DNA from 2 places in the Burkholderia sp. AU33423 genome. Region 2 is predicted to be linked to the other one. Evidence: riboswitches for the same ligand, from Rfam matches in the RefSeq annotation. Region 2 holds a riboswitch; the other holds the start of a gene.

Region 1 (3,411 bases), on a different contig from region 2:
CATTTCGCGAAGTGGCGGCCGTCGGGCAGGTCGCCCGAATCGACGAGGTTGCCGTTCGACAGCAGCACCGGGTACGCGGCCTTGTCGGCGCGCAGCGTCACTGTATAGGACGCCATCACGTCGGGGCGGTCGAGGAAGTAGGTGATGCGGCGGAAACCTTCGGCTTCGCACTGCGTGAAGAAGTTGCCGCTCGACACATAGAGGCCGGACAGCGTCGTATTCTGGTCGGGTGCGCATGCGCTTTCGAGCGTCAGCTCGAAGGCTTCGGGGACGTTCTCGACGGTCAGCCCGTGTTCGTGCGCGCGCACGGCGCCATGCGGCGCGCCGTCCAGGTGTGCGCCGAGGAATTCGAGCGCTTCGCCCATCAGCTCCAGGTGCGGCGCGGGCGCGGCGTCCGGATTGCGGCGCACGCGCATCGTGTTCCTGACGATCGTACGGGCCGGCGCGAGATCGAATTCGAGCGCGACGGAATCGATGAGGAAGGCCGGCGGCGTGTAGTCGGCGCGGCGGATCACGGTGGAAGAGGCGTTGTCGGACATGGTCGTCGAGATCGGTGGAGTGGGGGACGGGCCCGTGGCACGGGCCGGGCGAACCGGGCCATTGTACAAAGGCTGGCGGCCGCGTGCCGGGCGAACTTTTTACCGGTTCCGGGAGTCCGCGTATTATCGGCATCCCGTTACGGTTCGCGCGGTGCGACGAACGGGTGACGGATCGAAGAGGATCAACATGAAACGCGAATGGATTCAACGCGGTGCGGGCTGGGCGGCGGTGCTGTGCGTGGCGCTGCTGACCGGCTGCACCAGCTACGTGACGACCCAGGTCACGGCCTTCTCCGACTGGAGCGGCAGTGACGCGACACGCACCTATGCGTTCACGCGCACCGAGGCGCAGAAGAACAGCATCGAGCAGTCGACCTACGAGCCGATCGTCGCGAACGAGCTGTCGACCTATGCGTTCCGGCAGGTGCCGCAGGCGCAGGCGCGATATCTCGTGGGGCTGACCTATGCGGTCGGCAGCGATCTCGTGACGGTACCGCAGCCGGTCTATTACGATCCGTGGTTCGCGCCCGGGCCGTACTGGCGGCGCGGGCCGTGGGGCCCGTGGGGTCCCTGGGGGCCGATGCCGGCCGGTTACGTCGCGCAGACGTACCAGGTGTTCGACTACACGCTCGGCATCCGCATCACCGAGCGCGCGACGGGCAAGGAGGTGTACAACGTGTCCGCGCGCACGACCGGCGACAACGGCACGCTGCTGTATGCGATGCCGTTCCTCGCGCGCAGCGCGCTCGCCGATTTCCCGCTGTCCAACGGCGCGGTCCGTTCGGTCCGGCTGCCGGTCGACAAGCGCGGCGGCCCGGCGGCGCCGGCCGCCAACGAGCGCGCGGTGCCCGTGGCGCCCGCTTCGGGTGCCGCCGCCGCGAAGTAACGCGGTATCCCGCTCGGCGCGGCCGTCCGGCCGCGCCGGTCATGCCCTTCCGTCAGACCCCGATACCCAGCAGCGCCAGCGCGCCGAGCACGACGAACAGCACGGCTGCGATCGCGTGCACGAGCTTCGTCGGCAGGCGATGCGCGAAGCGGTCGCCGAGCAGGATCGCGGGCACGTTCGCGAGCATCATCCCGAACGTCGTGCCGGCCACGACACCGATGTAGTCCTGGAAGCGCGCGGCCAGCGCGACGGTCGCGATCTGCGTCTTGTCGCCCATTTCCGCGAGGAAGAATGCGACGAGGGTCGCACCGAACACGCCGAGCCGCGAGCGGTTGGCATTGGCTTCGTCGGCATCGAGCTTGTCCGGTACGAGAATCCACAGCCCCATCGCGATGAACGAGAACGCGAGCGCCCAGCGCATGATCGACGGTGTGACGAGCACGCCGAGCCATTCGCCGAGTGCGCCGGCGAAACCGTGGTTCACGAGCGTCGCGACGAGCACGCCGAGAATGATCGGCACCGGCTTGCGATAGCGCGCGGCCAGTACGAGGGAAAGCAGTTGGGTCTTGTCGCCGATTTCAGCGAGGGCGACGGCGCCGGTGGAGATCAGGAAGGCTTGGGACACGTATGGGGTTCCACGGGCCGATGTTGTGCGTGCGAGCGACGATCCACCGCGCGCCGGGCCCTGATGCGACGCGCTGTGAACCATCGGTCTCGCCAGGCCTAGGTGGCTGCGTCCGCCATGGCCGTACGGCCAAGTCTGTTGACGGACGCCTCCGTCACGATGCGCGCCGGGAGCGCGGGACATCGAGCGGAGCGGCTACTCCCCAATGAGCGGCGAATTCTAGCACGGTGCGTTGCGCGCGGGAAAGCGGTTGCCGGGCGCTGTGCCCGGAGTCGGGGCGGGGGATCGGCGTACGGCAATCTCGGCGGCCCGGCGCGCGCGGCGGTGGATGCTTACGCGTGCCGGGGCGAACCCCGGCAGGTCGTTACGCGGCGGGGCGGCGTGCCGCGCCGCGCTCGTGGACGAGGTTGCCGGCCGCATAGGTGCGATACACCGCGCGGTCGTCGCCGAGCAGCGCGAATGCGAACAGCAACTCCTCGAGCGAATCCGCGCGCTTCGTGCGGCGTGCAAGCAGCGGCGTGGCCTGCGGATCGAGCACGACGAAGTCGGCCTCGGTGCGCGGTGCGAGCGTGCCGACCGTATCGGCGAGGTCGAGTGCCTGCGCGGCGCCGGCCGTCGCGAGCCAGAACATCCGCGTCGCGGTCAGGTGGTGGCCGGACAGCCGCGCGACCTTGTGCGCTTCGTTCATCGTCTGCAGCATCGAGAACGACGTGCCGCCGCCGACGTCGGTCGCGAGCGTGACGGGCACGTCGTATTCGCCGGCCTTGTCGAAATCGAACAGCCCGCTGCCGAGGAAGAAGTTCGACGTCGGGCAGTGCGCGACGACGGTGCGCGTCTCGGCCATCCGGCGGCGGTCCTCGTCGTCGAGATGGATGCAATGGCCGTACACCGCGCGCGGACGCAGCAGCCCGTAGCGGTCGTAGATGTCGAGATAGCTGCGATGGCCGGGGAACAGCTCGGCCACCCATTTCACCTCGTCGACGTTCTCCGCGACGTGGCTCTGCACGAACACGTCCGGATGGCGGCGCGCGAGCTCGCTGCACGCCTCGAGCTGCGCCTCGGTCGACGTCGGCGCGAAACGCGGCGTGAGCGCGTACATCTGGCGGCCCTTGCCGTGCCAGCGGTCGATCAGCTCGGCACTGTCGTCATAACCCGATTGCGCGGTATCGCGCAGGAATTCGGGGCAGTTGCGGTCCATCAGCACCTTGCCCGCGATCATCCGCAGGTCGCGCGCATCGCTCGCCGCGAACAGTGCATCGGCCGACTGCTTGTGCACCGTGCAGTAGACGAGTGCGCTCGTCGTGCCGCAGGCGAGCAGTTCGTCGACGAAGAAGTCGGCGACTTCGCGCGCATGCTCGGGA
Region 2 (3,411 bases):
TTCGCTGCTGCGGCGCCTGACGCTCGCGTTCGCCGTCGTCGCCGCGCTCGTGTTCGCGCTGACCGGCGCATACCTGTACCGCTCACTGTCCGCCGAGCTGACGCGGCGCGACGACATCGAGATTTCCGGCAAGCTCAACCAGTTCCTGCAGCTTGCACACGCGAGCGGCTCGATCGCCGCGCTGCGCGCCGATCCGGCCGTGTTTCACGAGGTGCTGCTGTCGCACCCGGGCGTGTATCTCGGCATCTACGATGCGCAGAACCGCGCGATCGTCGAGCATTCCGACGAAGCCGGCAATACGCTGGCGTCGATGATCGCCGCACCGCATCCGGCCAGCCGAGCCAGCGTGCCGTTCACCTGTTCGCCGCCCGGCGTCGGCACGTCGCGTTGCGTCTATGCACGCGAAACGCTGCCGTCCGGCGATGCAATCCAGGTCGCGCTTGCCCGTACGGCGACCGATCGCCAGTCGCTACTCGAAAGCTATCGCGTCGACATCTGGCTCGCGGCCGCCGTGGGTGCGCTGCTGGTCGGCGCGCTCGGCTATGCGGTTGCGTCGCGCGGCCTGCGCCCGGTCGAGAGTCTCGGCCGGCAGACGTCGCGCATCGAGGCCCACAACCTGAACGCACGGCTCGACGCGCGCGGCGGCCCGGTCGAGCTGCATGAACTCGCGACGTCGGTCAACCGGATGCTCGACCGCCTCGAACGCGCGTTCGTGCGGCTGTCGCAGTTCTCGTCCGATCTCGCGCATGACATGCGCACGCCGCTCGCCAACGTGATCAGCGCGTCGCAGGTCACGCTGTCGCGCGCGCGCACGACCGAGGAATACGAAGCATTGATCGATTCGAACATCGAGGAATGCGAACGGTTGCAGCGGATGATCGAGAACATGCTGTTTCTCGCGCGCACCGATAACGCACGGCAGCACCTGAAGACCACCGCGCTCGATGCGGGTAGCGAGCTGCGCCGGCTCGCATCGTATTTCCAGGCGCTGGCCGACGAAGCCGGCGTGCGGATCGACGTACACGGCGAAGCGCCGGTCGTCGCCGATGCGACGCTGTTCCGGCGCGCCGTCAGCAACCTCGTGTCGAATGCGCTCGAACATGCGGAGGCCGCGTCGACGATCGAGCTGGCGGTTTCCGCGCAAGGCCGCTACGCGGTCGTCGAAGTCACGAATCGCGGCGCCGCGATTCCGCCCGAACAGGTCGACAAGATCTTCGAGCGCTTCTACCGCATCGATTCGTCGCGGCACGGCGCGGCGCGCAACGCCGGGCTCGGGCTCGCGATCGTGAAGTCGATCATGGAACTGCATCGCGGCAAGGTCGAGGTCGCGAGCCGCGACGGGCGCACGACGTTCGCGCTTTATTTTCCGCGCGGCACGGCAGCGCAAGTCGGTTAGCGATTCTCATTCACGACACGTACGCCATACCCACGCCAACGCGTGCCGAATGCCTTCTGATGCGGCATGAGCGTCCGCCATGCGCGCACCTTTCCTCACCCGATGCGTGGATATGCATCGGCAAGCTTGCCGAAAGCCATCCGCTCGACTAGACTGCCCTTCGTCTTTGGGGAGTAGCCTGCTTTCCGTCCCCGGAAAGCGATCGTGTCAACACACTCGGCCTGCGGCCGTGGCACGATCAGCCTGATTGGCCTGGCGAGACCATAGGCGCATCGCGTCGTTCCTGGTCGGACGTCGGCGGATGCGCCATGGTTTGTCAGCGTCCGACCACGGAGTCCCCATGTTCCCCGCCGCCTTCTCCCCGCGTTTCGCCGCCGTCCGCGCCCATGCCTGCGGAGGTGCCGCATGACGTTCATGTTTGTCGAACTGGCGTTCATGCTGGTCGTCATCCTCATCGCCGCCGAGGTCTTCACCAATGCGCTCGAACACCTCGGCGAACGCCTGAAGATTTCCGAAGGCGTCACCGGTTCGCTGTTCGCTGCCGTCGGCACCGCGCTGCCCGAAACGATGGTGCCGCTGCTCGCGCTCGCGGGCGGCACGGCGAACCAGGCCGTGAACGAGGAGATCGGCGTCGGCGCGATTCTCGGCGCGCCGCTGATGCTCGCGACGCTCACCACCTTCCTGATGACGCTCGCCGTGATCCGTTCGCGCGGGCTGCGCGGCACGATCGCGCCCGAACGCACGGGCTTCGTGCGCGACATGAACTACTTTCTCGCCGCGTTTTCGCTGGCCACCGCCGCGATGTTCGTCCCGCATCACAACGGCGCCGTGCGTGCGCTGCTCGCGGCGATGCTGGTGGGCATCTACGTGATGTATGTCGTGATGACGTTCCGGGCGTCGAACCAGCTCGTCGACGCCGGGCACGGCACCGAGGCGCCGCACACGATGTTCCTGGCGCGCCTGGGTGTGCCGACCAACCTCGCGACGATCGCGCTGCAACTGCTCCTCGGTGTCGCGCTGCTGGTCGGCGGGGCGAAGGGCTTCATTCACGGCGTGGAAGGTGTATCGCACGCGCTCGGCGTATCGGCGCTGCTGCTGTCGCTGATCATCGTGCCGATCGCGACGGAACTGCCGGAGAAGGTCAACAGCGTGCTGTGGATTCGCCGCAGGAAGGACACGCTCGCGTTCGGCAACATCACCGGCGCAATGGTGTTCCAGGGCACGCTGCTGCCGGCGATCGGCATCATGCTGACGCCGTGGGAGCCGCGCCCCGAAGTGCTGACCGGCGTGATCATCACGCTCGCGGCGGCGGCGTGGCTGCGCGTCAATGCGCGCACGCGCGGGCTCGCAATCTGGGCGTTGCTCGCGAACGGCGCGGGGTATGCGGGGTATCTGTTCCTGACGCTGGCGCGTTGAACTTGCTCAACGGACTCAACGGACGCGCCGGGAACGATCCCGCTGCCCGGCGCGAACGAAGCATCGTCGCGCCGCCGGCCCGCAAGCGATTCAGATGCGCGTCTGGTTCACACGCTGCGACAGTTGCTCGGCGCTTTCCTTGCGTTCGCTGTACCGGTCCGTCAGGTACGCGCCGACGTCGCGCGTCAGCAGCGTGAATTTGACCAGTTCCTCCATGACGTCGACGACCCGGTCGAAATACGCGGACGGCTTCATCCGGTCGTCGTCGCCGAATTCCATGAACGCCTTCGCGACGGACGACTGGTTCGGGATGGTCAGCATGCGCATCCAGCGTCCGAGCACGCGCATCTGGTTGACCGCGTTGAACGACTGCGATCCGCCGCTGACCTGCATGACCGCCAGCGTCTTGCCCTGCGTCGGCCGCACCGCGCCGACCGACAGCGGAATCCAGTCGATCTGCGATTTCATCACGCCGGTCATCGCGCCGTGCCGCTCGGGGGAGCACCACACCATGCCCTCCGACCATTGCACGAGCTCGCGCAACTCGGCCACCTTCGGGTGGTCGTCGGGCGCATCGTCAGGCAGCGGCAAGCCGGCCG

The links. Region 2 has a riboswitch for manganese ahead of CFB50_RS20295 (sodium:calcium antiporter). Riboswitches for the same ligand answer to the same signal wherever they lie in the genome.
Region 1: another riboswitch for manganese. It lies ahead of CFB50_RS05170 (TMEM165/GDT1 family protein); the one in region 2 lies ahead of CFB50_RS20295 (sodium:calcium antiporter).

The regions. Positions count from the first base shown of each region.
Region 1 covers NZ_NKFH01000004.1:532,497-535,907, forward strand. The annotation lists gene pepN (aminopeptidase N) at 1-539, opposite strand, end outside; gene CFB50_RS05165 (DUF4136 domain-containing protein) at 727-1,425, shown strand; gene CFB50_RS05170 (TMEM165/GDT1 family protein) at 1,478-2,050, opposite strand; yybP-ykoY riboswitch at 2,129-2,266, opposite strand; gene guaD (guanine deaminase) at 2,415-3,411, opposite strand, start outside.
Region 2 covers NZ_NKFH01000007.1:401,875-405,285, reverse strand. The annotation lists gene CFB50_RS20300 (heavy metal sensor histidine kinase) at 1-1,396, shown strand, start outside; yybP-ykoY riboswitch at 1,553-1,728, shown strand; gene CFB50_RS20295 (sodium:calcium antiporter) at 1,802-2,812, shown strand; gene arsH (arsenical resistance protein ArsH) at 2,903-3,411, opposite strand, start outside.